4 regions of the Chryseobacterium wanjuense genome follow, and region 3 is predicted to be linked to each of the others. Evidence: riboswitches for the same ligand, from Rfam matches in the RefSeq annotation. Region 3 holds a riboswitch; each other region holds the start of a gene.
The links. Region 3 has a riboswitch for cobalamin ahead of BMX24_RS02080 (TonB-dependent receptor plug domain-containing protein). Riboswitches for the same ligand answer to the same signal wherever they lie in the genome.
Positions count from the first base shown of each region.

Region 1 (4,412 bases), 110 kb from region 3:
ATTACCAATATTAAAGAATATCCAATAAACGAATATTATAAAGAAAATTAATAATGAAGATACAGAAGGAGATTGATTTTATTCTGGCAGTTGATGCCTTAAAAAATGTACAGAGAAGAAATTACAATGCAGATGATTCCAGAAGGGAAAATACGGCGGAACATTCGTGGCAGATTATTATTTTAGCCCAAATCCTTTATCCATACGCAAAAAACAGAGCAGATATTGATTTGTTGAGGGTGATCAGAATGCTGTCAATTCATGATCTTGTTGAAATTGAAGCGGGAGATACTTTTTTGTTCGACGAAGCGGCAATGGTCGGAAAGTTTGAAAGGGAAAAAATCTCTGCTCAAAATATTTTCGGAATTTTAGACGAACCTTTACGCTCAGAATTCTTTGATCTTTGGCTGGAATTCGAAGAAGAGAAAACTCCGGATGCAATTTTTGCCTGCTCCATCGACAGAATCATGCCTTTTATCTTAAACTCCCACACTTCCGGAAAAAGCTGGACAGAAGCCGGTGTTACGGAAAAGCAGATCAGAAATATGCTGGAAAATGCAATCAGTCGTGCTTCGGATGAACTGGGAGAGGCTTTTCAGTTGCTGATGGTTAAAAACTTGGAGACGGAAAAGGTGTTGAAATAAATTTTAATAAGAAAGAAGCACTCCCGTTAATTTGAGTGTTTTTCATAAGGTAATGAAGAACAATGTATCGGGAATTTTTTTGATAGATTTTTTCGAAAATCTATGAATTTGACGTCTTATTATTCCGTCAACAATCTAATTTTGCTTTGTTTAAATGCTTACAGCATGACAAAATGAGTGGTAATCTTGTAAATTAAAACGATTAAAAAAATAAAAAGTTTCGGCGGGCAAAGCCCGCCGAAACCGCTTAAAAAAACATTGAAAATACTGAGCTCCGGCGGCCGAAGGCCGCCGGAGCCTTTTATTTATAATACTTGAATTGGTTTCTTGAATTCATCAATCGCCACAAAAGTAAAATCGCCGACAATTGCTCTTTCCCTTTCGTAAGAATACATCTGTTCGGTGTAGATTTCTACATTTACTTTCATACTGGTAGTTCCGACGTGGGCTACTTTCCCGATCAGCTCGACGATCGTTCCTGCGGGAATAGGCTTTTTGAAATCGATTTTATCACTGTTTACGGTCACCACTCTTTTTCTGGCAAAACGTGTGGCGGTAATGAATGCCACTTCATCCATCAGCTGCATGGCCGTACCTCCGAAAAGCGTATCGTAATGATTGGTTGTATTGGGGAAAACTGCTTTAAAGATTCTGGTTTCCGATGCTGTAATTCTTTCTTCTGTAGTCATATTTCATTATTAATTAATGCGAAATGAAATATTATTAAAACTACAGAAAAACAGAGACAAAAATCCCTGAAGCATCCATCAGATCAATAAACTTCAAATCGCGAAAGTTTTTTGTTTAAAGAAAAGGCAGGTCTCCTGACTTGTAACATCTTTATTTCCTTCCCATCTTATGTAATACGAGACAGTGGATTCTTTATAAAGACTTCAGTTACTTACAGTTGCGCGACAGTTCGTGATTTTCACACGATTCCCTTTTAATCTGCAGTTAAGCAAAACCAGTTTCTAAAAAGAACTAAGCAAGAGGCAAGAAGCCAAAAGCTCAATACTTTTCGATGTAAAAATAATGATTATAAACGAATTATTCCGGATTTTTGAAAATGATCTGACTTTCGACCTTTCCCTGCTTAATAGTCCAGATCGTGGTATAACGGTTGGCACCTGAACCGTTGATCATATAAAGGAAAATATGGTCGTTGTCGATGGCCGTCACTCCGATATTGCTAAAATCCATCGTGGGCATAAACATATTTTTGATGGCGTCCCTCACAAAAACAGACCCTCTTCCCGGCTGCTGTACCCGGATGGATTTAATTTCGGTTAAGTCTTCTGGAAGCTCAGTTCCGACTCCCCAGGATTTTACTTTATCAATTTTAATGATATTTCCGTTCGCATCTTTCTCCTGTTTTTTGAGTTTGGCGTACGAAGGATAAACATCGATAATGACTTTTGTTCTTTGATTTCCCGGAATTTTCGGATTGGTATCGTCCGTGAAGATCAATGATTTCCCGTTTTTAGATTTTGAAGGCGTAAAATGCGGCAGCTGATCCACAAAAACAACACGGTTTTTATTCACCATTCCTTCTTTGGTGATGCTGTCGTATCTTACGAAAGGTTTTTCGGTGTCGTCTTTTTCAGGATATTTGATCCAGATCCATTCGGTTTCTCCCGGAGCCGGCTTTACATAAACAAAAACATCACCTGTTTTCATGCGGATCTTATCAATGATTTTTCGGTAATCTTCTTTGTGAACACGCACCATGGCATATCCTTCCTCAGCTTTTACAACGCCGAAAGGAACTTTATTCTGACCTTTCATCAAAGCCAAAGAAAAAAGACAGAAAACAGATAAATAAAACGCTTTGCTTACGGAAATCATCATGAAATTTTTTTGACAGTTCAAATATATAAATTAAATACTTTTAATAATACTGTTTCAATTCTTTTAAATCTTTAATTTTTAAACATTTCGAAACTTTTGACCATAATTCAAATTTAAATAAAAAGAGTGCCACAACGACACTCTTTTTTATCTTAACATCGACAACTAATCTGTTTATTATCCAAACTTAACAGGTTTTTGAAACCTGTTAGCTTTACATTTTCCAGAATGACAAAATGGGCTATTTCAGAGATTATTTTATATGCCTAACCATATAAATTTAAATTCTCTCCAATTCATCCGCATCAATCGTCGTCTTGAACGTTCCGTAATTCACAATCACCTTATTTCTGGAGATCTTTTCGATCGTTCCCACACTCGTGCTTCCGGTGATGCGAACCCGTTGTCCGACTTTCATCCACAGAGCGCGGTCTGTTTTACGCTTTTCTTCCAGTTTTTCGTTGGTTTCGGCGATTTTTTCAATGACATCTTCCTTCTTCAGTTGTTGGGTGATTTTTCTTTTCACCACCTGAAGCCGTTTACTTTCATCTTTGTCAGCTCCTATTTTCCTGAATTTTTCCTGTTCCAAAAGCTTCACAAAATCCTTCACCACATCTTTCCTCGATTTTCCTTTGGTATAGCTGTCGATGAACGTTTCAATTTTGTTTCCAAACTGCAGTTTACGATGTTCTTCTTCGTAAAGTTTTTGAAAATTATACAACTTTTGCTGAAGCTGCTCGTTCAGTTTTTGCAGGTTATCGCGCTTATCTTCAACAGATTCTTTTCTTTCCGCGAGATCAGTTTTCAGTTTTTCAACCTCAAATTTTTCCTGCTGAAGCTTTACAATCGTTTTATCAAGATTTACAATATCATGTTCTACTTTTTTCTTAGCAGAATGAATGATAAACCTCGGAATTTTATTCTTCTCCGCAACTTCAAACGTGAATGAGCTTCCCGCTTGCCCGACTTCAAGTTTATACATCGGCTCCAGCGTCTCTTCATTAAACAGCATTGCGGCATTTTCTGCATTGGGAAGCTGTTCTACGACCAATTTGATATTCGTGTAGTGCGTTGTAATGATGGCAAAACTTTTCTTATCATAGAAAAACTCAAGGAAACTTTCTGCCAGAGCACCACCCAATTCCGGATCGGAACCTGTACCGAATTCATCGATGAGCAATAAAGTATTTGCATCGGCTTCACGAATGATCCCCGACATTTTTTTTAATCTTGATGAATACGTCGAAAGATGATTTTCAATGGATTGATTATCACCAATATCAGTCATGATTTTGTCAAAGAAAAACATCTCTGATTTCGGATGAGCAGGAACCAAAATTCCGCTTTGAATCATCAGCTGAAGCAATCCGACGGTTTTCAAAGTGATTGATTTTCCACCCGCATTCGGTCCGGAAATACAGATAATTCTGTTATGTTCCGTTAAAGTCAGGGTTTGAGGGTAGATGGTTTTATTTTCCGCTTTATTTCTTAAAAACAATAAAGGGTGAAACGCATCTTTTAATCTTAAGGTTTTATGACGGTTAATTTTCGGTAAAATACCATTGATTAATTCCGCAAATTTAGCTTTGGCTCTCGTTAAATCCAGGTCAAAAATATACACCTGATATCTCCAGAGCTGAGGTTGAAATTCTGCTAATTCTGCCGTTAATTTTCTCAGGATCTTGTCAATTTCCTTTTTCTCTTCTTCTTCATTTTCCCGAAGTTTGAAATAATGTTTAACCACACTGTCCGGTTGAATGTAAGTAATAGAACCGGTTTTTGAAATTCCTAAAACTCTTCCCGCCACTCTTTTCTTGAAACCCGATTTTACAGCTAAAACCCTTTGATCTTCAATAATAGTTTCGCGGATATCATCCAAAAAATCACTTTGACCGTAAGTGGTCAATGCACGGTTGAAGT
Region 1 is NZ_FOIU01000001.1:562,070-566,481, forward strand. It holds gene BMX24_RS21305 (hypothetical protein) at 1-51, shown strand, start outside; gene BMX24_RS02575 (HD domain-containing protein) at 54-644, shown strand; gene BMX24_RS02580 (acyl-CoA thioesterase) at 950-1,333, opposite strand; cobalamin riboswitch at 1,442-1,628, opposite strand; gene BMX24_RS02585 (hypothetical protein) at 1,692-2,492, opposite strand; gene BMX24_RS02590 (endonuclease MutS2) at 2,773-4,412, opposite strand, start outside.
Region 1: linked by a shared signal. The riboswitch ahead of BMX24_RS02580 (acyl-CoA thioesterase) and the one ahead of BMX24_RS02080 (TonB-dependent receptor plug domain-containing protein) in region 3 are both predicted to bind cobalamin.

Region 2 (4,412 bases), 720 kb from region 3:
TGTTGAAGATCAAAAAGAATTTATACGATTAAAAGAAGATGGTTATATTTTTGAAGAAAATACACGGAATTTTATTGCTGAATTAAAATTATATTCTTCAAGAAATACTCAACTTTATAGAACTTTACTTCATGAATTCGGACATTACGTTCATTATCTGGAAGTTGTGGAACGACCTGGAAATGAAGATGAGGATTATGAGGAAAAAGAAGCTCGTGATGATTATTATATGAGTATTCCTAAAGTTGAAAAAGAAAAATTTGCACATCAATATGCGGATCGTCTAAAAAATAAATTGATTGAAGACAAGATTATTCCTTTTGACAGAATTGAATTAAACACTAATCTCACAAATACTTTTCACAAATAGTATCAATATTATCAGTTGTTGAGAGAATCTGGACTTTAGAGAAGGTAAAATCTGCGTATTTTAGAAATCCCGATTTGAATTTAGTTGAAATATGAAATTTCTTATAAATGATAGACATAAATCATCCTGAATCTGAATTTATCTTTCAGGCAGGAACATTCACAGATAGAATTAGGAATTATTGCAGGAAATATATTTTAGAAACATTTGAAGAAAGAAAAATCACTTTTCAGGATATGAAAATTGAAGGTTTGATATTACAGGAGTTCTCAGAAATCCATTTTAAAGAAAATTTTATTAGCATTTCTCTTTTAATTAATGATTTAAATACTGAAATTGAAAAATTAGAATCTATTAATATTATTAGCGAAGATGGAAATTGTACTGTTTGCAATACAAAACTTACAACTTTCGATACTTTAATCAAAGAAAAAGATTTTAGATTTATTACTATTTGCAAAAAGTGTCCTAGTGAAATTTATAACATTTTAAATAAACTTGATTGGCTAACAGGAGCGGCATTTATTTAATTTAAAATCCAAAATTTTAAAAACTCAAACAAATATTCCCTACATTTGCCCCGAAAACAGTTCTTTAACATACTTCATCAAACGGAAAAGGTTTTACATAACGTAGATTAATAGGGAATCGTGTGAGAATCACGAGCTGTCGCGCAACTGTAAGTAACATACCAAAAGTTTTTGTCCAAGAATATCCACTGTGCAAACGGGAAGGATGACAAAGACTGTTACAAGTCAGGAGACCTGCCTGTTCCGAATTGACAATGCTTTCGCGGTTTGAAGCTTTTTGGTCATACAGATGATACTTTTTGAACGTATTTTGGTTTAAAATTTTAATCTTAATTTTTTAAACGCAAAGATTTTTTTGTTATAGCTTCTTATTTTTAGAGAGCAAAGAATTGCGACTTTGTCGCTGATGAAGCTAATGTTTCTTATACGTCCGCTTCTTAAAATCAATGAATTGATTCTTCTTTGCCTTCTTGAATATTGAAGGGTTTTTAATTAAATTTTGCGTCAAAAAAATAAAAAATTTAAGCCAATCCTTTTATTAAAGGAAAAATTACGTCCTCATTGTATCTACTCTATTCCACAAAATTTCTTTCTACAACTGCATTGCGAAGCATCTGAAGAGCTTTTAAAATCATTGTTTAATTTAAAAGTTTTAAGAAAATGCAAACGCACATTCTTGGCTATCCGCGTATTGGTAGCAACAGAGAACTCAAAAAAGCCTGCGAGCAATATTGGACGGGCAAAATCGATGTAAACGACCTTTTGGAAGTAGGAAAAACCATCACTCAAAACAACTGGAAACTGCAGCAGGAAGTAGGAATCGATCTTATCCCCTGCAACGATTTTTCGTATTATGACCAGGTTTTGGACATGACTTTGACGGTTGGAGCCATTCCGGAACGTTATCAGGAAATCGCTTTCAAAAAATCTGAGACCGATCTTTATTTTGCGATGGCAAGAGGTTTCCAGAAAGAAGGTTTGGACATCACTGCGATGGAAATGACGAAATGGTTTGATACCAATTACCATTACATCGTTCCTGAATTTCAAAAAAATCAGGAGTTTACATTATTTTCCAATAAAATTATTAAAGAATTCATCAATGCAAAACAGGCGGGAATCAATGCAAAACCTGTAATTATTGGCTTGCTGACGTATTTATTATTAGGAAAAGAAAAAGAAGAAGGTTTTGATAAACTGGATTTAGCGCAAAATTTGCTGCCGGTTTATATTCAAATCTTGAAAGAGCTTGAAAATCATGGTGCGGAATATATTCAGTTTGATGAGCCGTTTTTAGCTTTAGATTTAAATGAAAAAGCGAAAGAAACGTATCAGTTTATTTATGCTGAAATCAGAAAGCAGTTTCCGAAACTTAAATTTATTGTGACGACTTATTTTGAAGGATTAAAAGACAATCTTTCACTGGCAACTTCCCTTCCGATCGATGTTTTGCATATTGATCTGGTTCGTTGTCCTGAACAATTGGATGAAGTTTTAAAAACTATTCCTGAAACATTGAGCCTTTCTTTAGGAATCGTCGACGGAAGAAATATCTGGAAAAACGACTTTCAAAAATCATTACATTTTATTGAAAAAGCAGTTCAAAGAATTGGTTCGGAGAGAATTTTCATTGCTCCGTCCTGTTCATTGCTGCACGCTCCTTTTGACCTGGATTCTGAGAAAAATGAAGACATTTTATCTCCTGAAATCAAGCAATGGATGGCTTTTGCGAAACAGAAAGTATATGAGATTGTTGATTTAAAAAAATTAGCTTCAGAAAATCCGGATTATAACGCGTTACAGGCTTTAGCAGAAAATAAAAAAGCAATTGAAAACCGTAAAACCTCAACATTAATTCACAATCAGGACGTAAAAAACCGTGTTGATGTAACAACTGAGGAAGATGCACAAAGAAACTCTCCATTTACGATAAGAAAACAAACGCAGCAGGAAGTATTGAAGCTTCCTTTATTTCCGACGACCACGATTGGTTCGTTTCCGCAGACTAAAGAGGTGAGAAACTGGCGGGCAAAATTCAAAAAAAGAGAACTGAATGCCGAACAATACGATACTTTATTGAAACAGGAAACCGAAAGAACGATTCGCTGGCAAGAAGAAATTGGGATCGATGTCTTGGTTCACGGAGAATTTGAGCGAAACGACATGGTGGAATATTTCGGGGAACAATTGGCTGGATTTGCATTTACACAAAACGGCTGGGTTCAAAGTTACGGAAGCCGCTGCGTGAAACCTCCTGTGATTTTCGGAGATGTTCACAGACCGAATCCGATGACGGTGTATTGGTCGAAATATGCGCAATCTTTAACTCAAAAATGGGTAAAAGGAATGTTGACGGGACCTGTAACGATTCTTCAATGGTCTTTTGTGCGGGATGATCAACCTCGTTCATTGACTTGTAAACAAATTGCACTAGCGATTCGTGATGAGGTGAATGATTTGGAAAAAGTGGGAATCAGAATCATCCAGATTGATGAACCTGCGATTCGTGAAGGTCTTCCGTTGAGAAAATCTGACTGGCAGAATTATCTGAAATGGGCGGTTGAAGCCTTTAGAATTTCGGCAAGCGGTGTGGAAGATGCGACGCAGATTCATACGCACATGTGTTATTCTGAATTTAATGACATCATCCAAAACATCGCCGATATGGATGCCGACGTAATTACGATTGAATGCTCCAGAAGCCAGATGGAACTGTTGAATGCTTTTGCAGATTTCAAATATCCGAACGAGATTGGACCGGGAGTTTACGATATTCACTCGCCGAGAGTTCCGTCGAAAGAGGAAATGGTGGAATTGCTGAAAAAAGCGCAAGCCGTAATTCCTGCACAGCAACTTTGGGTAAACCCTGACTGTGGCTTGAAAACTCGTCATTGGGATGAAACGGAAAAGGCACTGATTGCGATGGTGGAGGCTTCGAGGGAAGCGAGTGAGGAGTTTTTGAAGAAAGAAAAATTGAAATATTAGATGATGGGAGCCGAGAGGCTCCTGTTTTGTTTATAAAAATTTATCTCCTTCCATTTGACAAAAAATTTAGTAACTTTATTACAATTAATAAAATCACGAATAATCTAATTCTATAATTTGAAACCTTTAAGACATAATAACCATATTCTCGAAAATTTATCTAACAAATTTTTCAACAACTCTCTTCCTGAAGACTGGTTTATTGATAAGCCAGAAAATGACTATGGAATTGACTATATTACTAATATAGTAGTCAATAATGAAGTTACAGGATTAAATTTTTCAGTACAACTAAAATCAAAAGAAATTGACACTAATAAAAATACTGTTAATATTCAATTTAAAACATCTACATTAAATTTTTTTAGAGCAAGGCTTGAGCCCGTAATGATAATAGTCTACGTAAAACAAGACATTGAAGCATATTGGCAATGGTTTGAAGATATTGAATTTAATCATGAGGATTTAGAAAATAAGGAAAATATTTACTTAAAAGTTTCAAAAGAAAATAAACTGACAGAAATCAA
Region 2 is NZ_FOIU01000001.1:1,178,741-1,183,152, reverse strand. It holds gene BMX24_RS05320 (hypothetical protein) at 1-370, shown strand, start outside; gene BMX24_RS05315 (hypothetical protein) at 478-900, shown strand; cobalamin riboswitch at 972-1,156, shown strand; gene metE (5-methyltetrahydropteroyltriglutamate--homocysteine S-methyltransferase) at 1,561-3,885, shown strand; gene BMX24_RS05305 (tetratricopeptide repeat protein) at 4,003-4,412, shown strand, end outside.
Region 2: linked by a shared signal. The riboswitch ahead of metE (5-methyltetrahydropteroyltriglutamate--homocysteine S-methyltransferase) and the one ahead of BMX24_RS02080 (TonB-dependent receptor plug domain-containing protein) in region 3 are both predicted to bind cobalamin.

Region 3 (4,412 bases):
GAAAATTGGGGTTAAGTTTAGCTTAAAAAACAGGTGACTTTTTCCATGTTTTTATAACAATTAGTATTAGCAATGTCATCCTGAGCGCGAAGCAGTCGAAGGATTTTTCAAATAATATAAAGCAATAGATTAAATTCTGTTGCTTTTTTTGTTTCAAGAATCTCAATTTCACTCAGTTAAGATTCTGCTATCATTTGCTGAACAGAGTGCCTTTGCGAACAAAAAATAAAAAAATAGATTCCATTATCATTGCGATCGTCGCGTTTAAACTTAATATTTCCTAATGGTAAAATAAAAACAGAAAACTTTGATTAAATAAAATCCGGGCGGTTTCAAAGAAACCGCCCGGAAAAAAACACAAATGATGAAAAAAAAATAAAAAATTTATTGTAATACCGAAGTATTAATTTCTTAGTTCCAGTAAAATGCGTTGGTACCTTTACCAGCCGTAAAAGACTTGATTAAAGATCCTGATGTAGAATATACACTGATTTTGCTGTCCTGCGTAAATCCATTCGCATCTGATGTGAAAATTTTGTCATTTACCACACTGAATCCGTATAGGTTTGAATAAGGATCAATGCTGTTAGCCACAGTGAATAATGGAGCAGAAGGAGCGGTTGTAGCCGTTACATCCATTGCATACACATTAAGTCCTGAAGTGAAATATATTTTATTTTTCTCAATTTCCAGATTGGTAGCATTGGCAATACCTGTCAGAGTATATGTTTTTGTAATGCTTCCCGTGTTGGAAATCTGATAGATATAAGAATCTGAAGTTCCTGCAGCAATTGCATAGATCATATCGTTGCTTTCAATCATCTTATTGATGTTTCCGCTCGGCAAAGTGATCGTAGATTGGATCTCGTTGTTGGAAGTCGTGATATAAGTAATTTTATTTCCGAAACCGTATGACGCATTTTGCACAAAAATATTGTTTCCGGCTTCTACAACTCTCTCAACATTATCTGTAAAAGTGATTTTTTTCACGAAAGACAGATCAGAAGATTTATAAATGCTTACAAATTTGTCACCCCCGTATTTATCGTTGGTTACGTAGATATTGTTGTTGGCAAAAGCCATATAACGTGGCGAATTAAGTTGAGAAGTGATTTCCCCTGTTCTCTTAAAGTTATAGCGGTTGACAACCTGTATTTTATTGGAGTTATTTAATAAAAGATAAGCATTTTCTCCGCTGTAAGTGATCGACTGCAAAACATCTCCAAGATTTGAGCCTCCATTATTGCTGGAGAAAATATTGTCTTGTTTAATGCTTAAATCCGAACTTACATACGTCACTTCAGCATTCGGCTTCCCGAAATTTCCTTCATTCGCAACCAGGAATCCGTTTCCGTAGTACATTTCTTCCGTTACATTATCATCATCACTACACGAAACATTGAAAAGTAATGCAGATGCAAATACAAGTGTCAAAAGTCTGTTTATTTTCATAATATTTTTTAGTTTAAAAATTAATTGTTGCATAAACACTGTAGTTTCTTTTCGGCATCGGATAATAGGAAACCGTTTGATAGACTGTGTTTGTAATATTATTTACTTTAAATCCTAAAGTATATTTTTTAAGAAGGGTAGCAGAAATGCCAGTATTCAAAACGAAATATGGATCTATCGCATCCGCTCTTTTTTCGTCTGTTGTCGTGTACGTAAGACCGTTGAAAAGCCCCTGAACATACACTCTCAGGAAATTATACTGATAATCGATATTCCCGAACGCTTTATGAATAGGAACATACACCATCTGCATTCCCGTGTCTTTATTGATCGATTTTGAATAGGTATACCCGGCGTTCAGCCTGAAACCGTGTTTTCCAAAGTTTTTATTAAAAGTAACCTGAGATTCCAGACCGTAAATTTCAGCTTTGTAAGTGTTGAATGCAGCCCAGTATCCGTAAGGTGTCGGAAGCCAGTTGATGTAGTTTTTGACATCCATGTAATACGGACTTAAAGTAATTTTAAAATCACCAAAACTGAATTCATGATCCATATCCAAATTGGTTGAAGTTTCCGGAAGCAGGTCAGGATTTCCTCCTTTTTCCCAATAAAGATCATTAAAGGAAGGGATTCTCAAGTTTCTGGAAACGCTCATTCCTATGTTATACCATTTCATGGCATTCCATTTTCCTGAAAAAGAGTATAGAAGGGGAGAGCTGATGTCTTCCACAAAATCTTTTTTCACTCCAGCTTCAAAACGAAGATCCTGAGTCGCAAAATATCTCACCAAACCGGCTACAGATCCCATGTTTCTGCTGATATCTCCTATTCCCGACTGATATCCTTCTCCTTTATTCACCTGAAATTCTCCGATCACATTGACATTGATTTTTGGGGTGATGAAATAATTAAAATCATTTTTAAAAATATAATTCTTTCCTTCCGCACCGCTTTCTTTAGGTTTGTCAATATCTCCGAAATACTGGAAATTATCTTCTGTATAAGCCGCTTTCAGACTGTTGGAAAGCTTGGATTTATGGATGTCCCAAGCCAATAAACTTCTTAAAGTCTGGGCTTTATATTTGGTTTTATTTCCGTTTTCTACAAAAATCGGGTAGTATTGTGAGCCGTCAAAAATTTGGTTTTGCCACGAAATTGTTTGATGGGGAGCAATTTTATAAGAAGCTCCTACATTCACCGAGGTATTGTAATATCTTCCGTTTCTGTTGATGTACTCCTTCTCCCGAACTTCATAATCGTTCTGGCTGATAAAATAATTTCCCGAAACTTTAAAACTGAATTTATCATTGCTAAATGAAGCCTTCGCAAAATTATTATAAGTGTCAAAAGAAGCGACTTCAGAATAGAGTGCAGCTCCAAAATCTTTGTTAAAATCAAGGTTATTATTCAGGTGAATGCTTCCTCCGATGGCCGAGCTTCCGTATTGCACGCTTCCTCCGCCGGCTTTTACCTCGAGCTGATCATATCCGAAAAGCGGAATATTATTCACATCTCCCTGTCCCAGAAAATTAGAATTGATATTAATTCCGTTCCACACAAAAGCAGTATGTCCCGCGCTTGTCCCTCTGAATGAAGGCGAAGAAACAGCTCCACGACCATTTTCTTTAATATAAACCTGGGATTGAAAACGTAAAAGTTCCGAAAGGTTGGTGGTATTTTTCTCGATGTCTTTTGGGGTAATGGTATTGACTTTATGAAAAAGTTTCACCTTATTCATTTGATTATCAAAGATGTAAACGGTATCTATCGTCTTCTCTTGTGCAAAAAGAAAACAACCGTAAGACGAAAAAAGCAGTACTAAAGATCTTTTTATATCCATTCTATTTTACTTTTCCTCCGAAAGCAATGTATTTAGTTATAATTTTGGCAGGTCTCCTGACTTTCGCTTTTCTACACCTTCCCGTTTTCACAGTGGTTTTTCGTAGAAATTTCAGTTGCGATTTACAGTTGCGGGGACAGTTTGGGATTTTCGCCCAATTCCCTTTTCATTCCAAATGATTGGAAACCAAAATTTTTGCAAAGATAAACTTATTCGTCAAAAATGCAAAAACGAGAAAAATATTAACAGAAAAGTTGAAATTCTTCGGTCATTTTGTACTCAGGATAATAAGAAGCTTTTTCCCGCTATCCACTATATCTTTTGGGTTACGGGCTCCTGAACTACGTTCGTAAACTTTCAGTTCATGCTCCGCCCGCAACCCAAAAGGATGCCGTTCCTATCGGGGCTAGGGTTGCAGTTATCCATTTCTTTATGTCATTGCAAGGAGGGAAATCAGCCTGTACTGAGCGAGCCTGTCGAAGTAAAGCAATCTCCAGAAAAATAGGAACTCCACACGAAGTTTGTCATCCTGAAAGGATCTCAACATAGTGTTAGAAAACATCTTAAAAAATTAGTGCTTAGATCCTTTCAGGATGACAAAGTTGATGTTACTGAAATAAAATTGTTTTATTTAAACTAAAAATTCCATCCTACAAAAACGTCGCATCAAAATAAAACGGCAGCAAATCCTTAATAGAATGCACTTTTACCACCTCTTCATTCATACTCGAAAAATAGAGATCGATATTTTCATTTTGCTTTGTTTCATACTCAATTAAGCTTTGTCTGCAGGCTCCACAAGGCGGAATCGGAGGGTTTTTCTCATGAAATTCTTTCGGGCCACCCACTACAAAAATCTTTTTAATTTTTACATTCGGAAAATTGGCGGCAACCCAGAATAATGTTGTTCTTTCTGCACAAAGCCCGGATGGAAAAGCTGCGTTTTCTTGGTTGTTTCCGGAGTAGATTTCTCCGTTTTCAAGCAAAATGGCACATCCTACCAAAAACTGTGAATAGGGAGCGTATGCATTTTCGCGGGCTTGTTTTGCTCTTTCGAACAATTTTCTTTCTATATCGTTCAGTTCACTGCTATTCTTAAAATATTCGTAACTGATTTGAG
Region 3 is NZ_FOIU01000001.1:455,174-459,585, forward strand. It holds gene BMX24_RS02070 (CCA tRNA nucleotidyltransferase) at 1-26, shown strand, start outside; gene BMX24_RS02075 (YncE family protein) at 412-1,452, opposite strand; gene BMX24_RS02080 (TonB-dependent receptor plug domain-containing protein) at 1,466-3,292, opposite strand; cobalamin riboswitch at 3,322-3,498, opposite strand; gene BMX24_RS20955 (hypothetical protein) at 3,614-3,841, shown strand; gene BMX24_RS02085 (cytidine deaminase) at 3,943-4,412, opposite strand, start outside.

Region 4 (4,412 bases), on a different contig from region 3:
GAAAGAATTATTGGTGGGAAATTTTAAATTGCTGGATAAATTCAACATCAATTATGATATTAAACCTGAAAATATTGTCTATACTTTAATTGCCGTTGCTTACGATAAAAAGTTTGTCGGGTATCTCACTATTGCCGATTCTATCAAGCCTGATGCACAATTGACAATTAAAAAATTAAAATCATTAAAAGTTAAAACCACAATGCTGAGCGGTGACAAAACATCTGTGGTAAAATACGTTGCCGATCAGTTGGGAATTCAAAATGCTTACGGAGACTTACTTCCCGAAGATAAAGTAAATAAGGTCAAAGAAATTAAAGCTAAAAATCAAACTGTCGCTTTTGTCGGAGATGGTGTAAATGATGCTCCCGTTATCGCGTTAAGTGATGTCGGAATTGCCATGGGCGGACTTGGAAGTGATGCCACCATTGAAACGGCAGATGTGGTCATTCAGGATGATATGCCGAGCAAAATCCCAATGGCGATCAATATTGGCAAACAAACTAAAAAAATAGTTTGGCAGAATATTATTCTCGCATTTGCAGTGAAGGCTGTTGTTTTGATTCTCGGAGCAGGAGGTTTAGCAACCATGTGGGAGGCTGTTTTTGCTGATGTCGGTGTAGCTTTACTCGCTATTTTAAATGCTATCAGAATCCAGAAAATGAAGTTTTAATTTGAAGAATGGACGATGGAGGTTGGAAGCTTGAGGTTTACAAATTGTGTTAACCCATTCAAAAATAAAAGATTTTCTTGTTTTTTTCATGCAAAAAATCCTTGTCAAGGTTTAAAACCTTGACAAGGATTATCAGAGTCCTAAAATCAGCGGGAAACAAAACCCTCGGTTAATTTTTTTAACTGACCTTTATTTCAATCAACCATCAACCAAAACCATCAACCAGAAAATGACTTTCATCATAAATTCACCACATACACAATTTCAGTAGTATATTTGTACCATAGAATTATCAATTGAAGTTTTTCATTTCCATATTCATTATTTTCACGATTGCAATACGACCGGTTTTGCCATTGGTTAATTATGCGATTAATTATGATTACATTGTAAAAAACCTTTGTGAAAACAGAAATATTCCACAATCAACATGTAAAGGGAAATGTTACGTCGAAAAAGAATTGGCAAAAACAGAAAAACAATCCAACAATTCTCAAACGATAAAAATTTCTGGACTGGACGTCTTTTTATCCAACGAAATCCTTTCATTTTCAGATAAAAACCAGTTTGATATTCCAATAAAAAATCCAAATTCGGCTTATATCAATTTTCATACTTCAGAATATTCTTCCCGAATATTTCATCCACCTTTAGCTTAATTTTTATTTTAAACTAATTTTTTAGTTGAATTTAATATTGAAATAACCTTTGCTATCAATTGCTGAGTGTTAACGCCCTTGCGAACGTATAAATATGAAGTTTTCGAAAAACTTTGCGAACCTTACGTTTAAAATGATTTCAATATTAAATTAGTTTAAAAAAGTCAATCAATTTCATTCAATACTATCATTAATTTCAATTTAAACTAAAATGAAATCTAAAATCATTTTGACAGCATTTCTGTCTATATCATTAATGGCCTGTGCTCAGGAAACTCCTAAAGTAAAGCATAAAAAAAATACATCTTCAAAATCAAATACAAAAAAAATAAAATTTGCCAACGCAGAAGATCCGATCTGCCATATGCCGACGGAACCGGATATGAAAGACACAGCGGTGTATAAAAATAAAACTTACGGTTTTTGCAGTGCTGGTTGTAAAGATGAATTCAAAAAAAATCCTGAAAAATATGTCCAAAAATAAAAAAACCAACAATACAAAGAGTAAAGTGATCATTCCCATTGTGATTATCGCTTTGCTTTTCGTCGGAATCGGTGTCGGAATGGGATATTTTAAAAAGAATTTGTACACCGTCATGAAAGTTCCGGATTTTGAACTGACCGATCAAAACAACAAAAAAATCACCAATAAAGATATGCTCGGAAAAGTCTATCTGGTCGAGTTTTTCTTCAGCAGATGCCCGACGATTTGTCCTGTGATGAATACCAATATGAGGGCGATCGAAGATGAAATCAACAGTCCGGATTTTGGCATTATTTCCATCAGCATTGACCCTAAAAATGACACACCGCAATTATTAAAAGAACATGCTAAAAAAATCGGCGCTAAGTCTCCAAACTGGCATTTTCTGACAGGAAACAGAGATTATATCGGAAAAATTGCAGATCAGTTTAATATCTATGTTGGCGATAAAGAAGATGAAGGCGAAAGTCTCAACCACAGCGGAATGATCGCCCTTGTTGACAAAGACGGAAACATCCGTTGCAGATACAACAAAGACAATATGCCGATTCTGTATTACTCTGGATTGAATTATGAAGATCAGGAAGGAAAATCTCCAAAACTGACCGGAAAATACCATCCTGACAGAGAAATATTAATTGAAGACATCAAAAAATTATTAAAATAAATTAGGTAGGAAGCTGGATGATGGAAGCTTGAAGTTCTTTGCTTTTCGCTTGTAATTTCAAAATCCTGATTTCCAGCTCTCTACCAAAATAATTATCCTTCCATCATTTATTCTTAATTATTTTCTATCTTTGCCGAAATCTGGTGAGCCATAAAAAGCGCTTAAAAGGGAATCCGGTGAAAATCCGGAACAGACCCGCTGCTGTAAGCTCCACAAAAAAAGTTTTTGAAGATTATATCCACTGTTTTTAATGGGAAGGATTTCAAAAACGGAGTAAGTCAGAAGACCTGCCAGAAGATTTAACGTTTGACGCTTTCGTGGAATAAAGCTTAGGACATCAATGATTCTGTGCAGTTTACGGCTGTGCTTTGTCGTTGTATTCTTATATCCATTAGCGTCATCATTATTCTTAATGAGCTAATGGTGACAAAATTTTTTACATCTCAACTTCATAAGGTGGCTATCACAGTTTTTGTGTTGGCTGCTCAGCTTATATTTTCACAATCTAAGGACAGTCTTAAGGAACATACAATCATTCCTGTCAATATTCAGAAGAAAAATTTTAAAGAAATTCTTCCTGCACAGGTGTTGTCGGGTGAAGAGCTGGAACGGCTCAACAGTCAGTCGGTTGCTGATGCGTTGAGGTATTTTTCGGGAGTCCAGATTAAAGATTATGGCGGAATTGGCGGCTTAAAAACAATCAATATCCGAAGTATGGGAAGTCAGCATGTTGGTGTTTTTTATGATGGAATTCAAATCGGGAATGCCCAGAATGGAGTCGTGGACTTGGGAAGATATTCTTTGGATGATCTGGAGGAAATTTCTCTCTACAATGGTCAAAAAAGTGAAATTTTTCAACCTGCAAAAGATTTTGGTTCGTCGGGTTCTATTTATTTACAACCAAAAATTCCAATTTTTAAAGGAAACAGAAAAACAAATCTCGTTGTAAGATTTAAAAATAGTTCCATTGATTTATTTAATCCGTCTTTTCGTTTAGAACAGAAAATTTCGGAAAATATTTCAGCAAGCTTCAGTTCAGAATTTATCCAGAGTGATGGCGTTTACAAATACCGTTACACAAAAAAATACCCCGACGGAGAAATTGCTTACGATACAATTGCCAAAAGAATGGATTCTGATATTCATGCAAAACGTTTTGAAACAAGCCTTAACGGAACAGTCAATAATGGAAGCTGGAATGTCAGAGGATACGGATATTTATCAAATCGTGGAATTCCTGCAGCGATCGTGAACAACCGTTTCGACGGAAGAGGTCAAAGACAGGCCGATGAAAATTATTTCGTACAAGGAACTTTTAAGAAAAAAATATTCCCAAAACTGGAAACTCAATTAAAAGCCAAGTTTGCTTATGATTATACCCATTATGTTGATACGGTCTCGTCCATAAAAATTCAGAATCAATATATACAAAGAGAACTGTATGTGTCTTCCTCCAATTTGTATTCCATCACTCCGAATTGGGATATCAGTGCGAGTGTAGATTTTCAATATAATAATCTGAACGCAGACTTGGTTAATTTTTCTTTTCCGACGCGATACACGACACTGGCTGCTTTTGCAACGACGTATGAATGGAAACGGATTAAATTTTTAGGAAGCGTTTTAGGAACTTTCGTTTCAGAAGATGTCGAAAAAAATTCAAAATCTCCTGACAGAACAGAATGGACGCCCGCAGCTTTTCTTAGCTATAAACCTTTCAATGCTCATGATTTTACGGTAAGAGCTTTCTACAAAAGGATTTTCAGGATGCCGACTTTCAATGATCTGTATTATACGATGATCGGAAATGTGGCTTTAAAACCGGAATTTACCAATCAATATAACTTTGGATTTACGTATCAAAAAAGATTTAAAAGCGAAGTTTTCCAGAGAATTTATGCTAAAGTTGACGGGTATTTCAATAAAGTG
Region 4 is NZ_FOIU01000002.1:287,217-291,628, reverse strand. It holds gene BMX24_RS13105 (heavy metal translocating P-type ATPase) at 1-673, shown strand, start outside; gene BMX24_RS13100 (hypothetical protein) at 970-1,332, shown strand; gene BMX24_RS13095 (YHS domain-containing protein) at 1,544-1,816, shown strand; gene BMX24_RS13090 (SCO family protein) at 1,803-2,483, shown strand; cobalamin riboswitch at 2,608-2,792, shown strand; gene BMX24_RS13085 (TonB-dependent receptor plug domain-containing protein) at 2,904-4,412, shown strand, end outside.
Region 4: linked by a shared signal. The riboswitch ahead of BMX24_RS13085 (TonB-dependent receptor plug domain-containing protein) and the one ahead of BMX24_RS02080 (TonB-dependent receptor plug domain-containing protein) in region 3 are both predicted to bind cobalamin.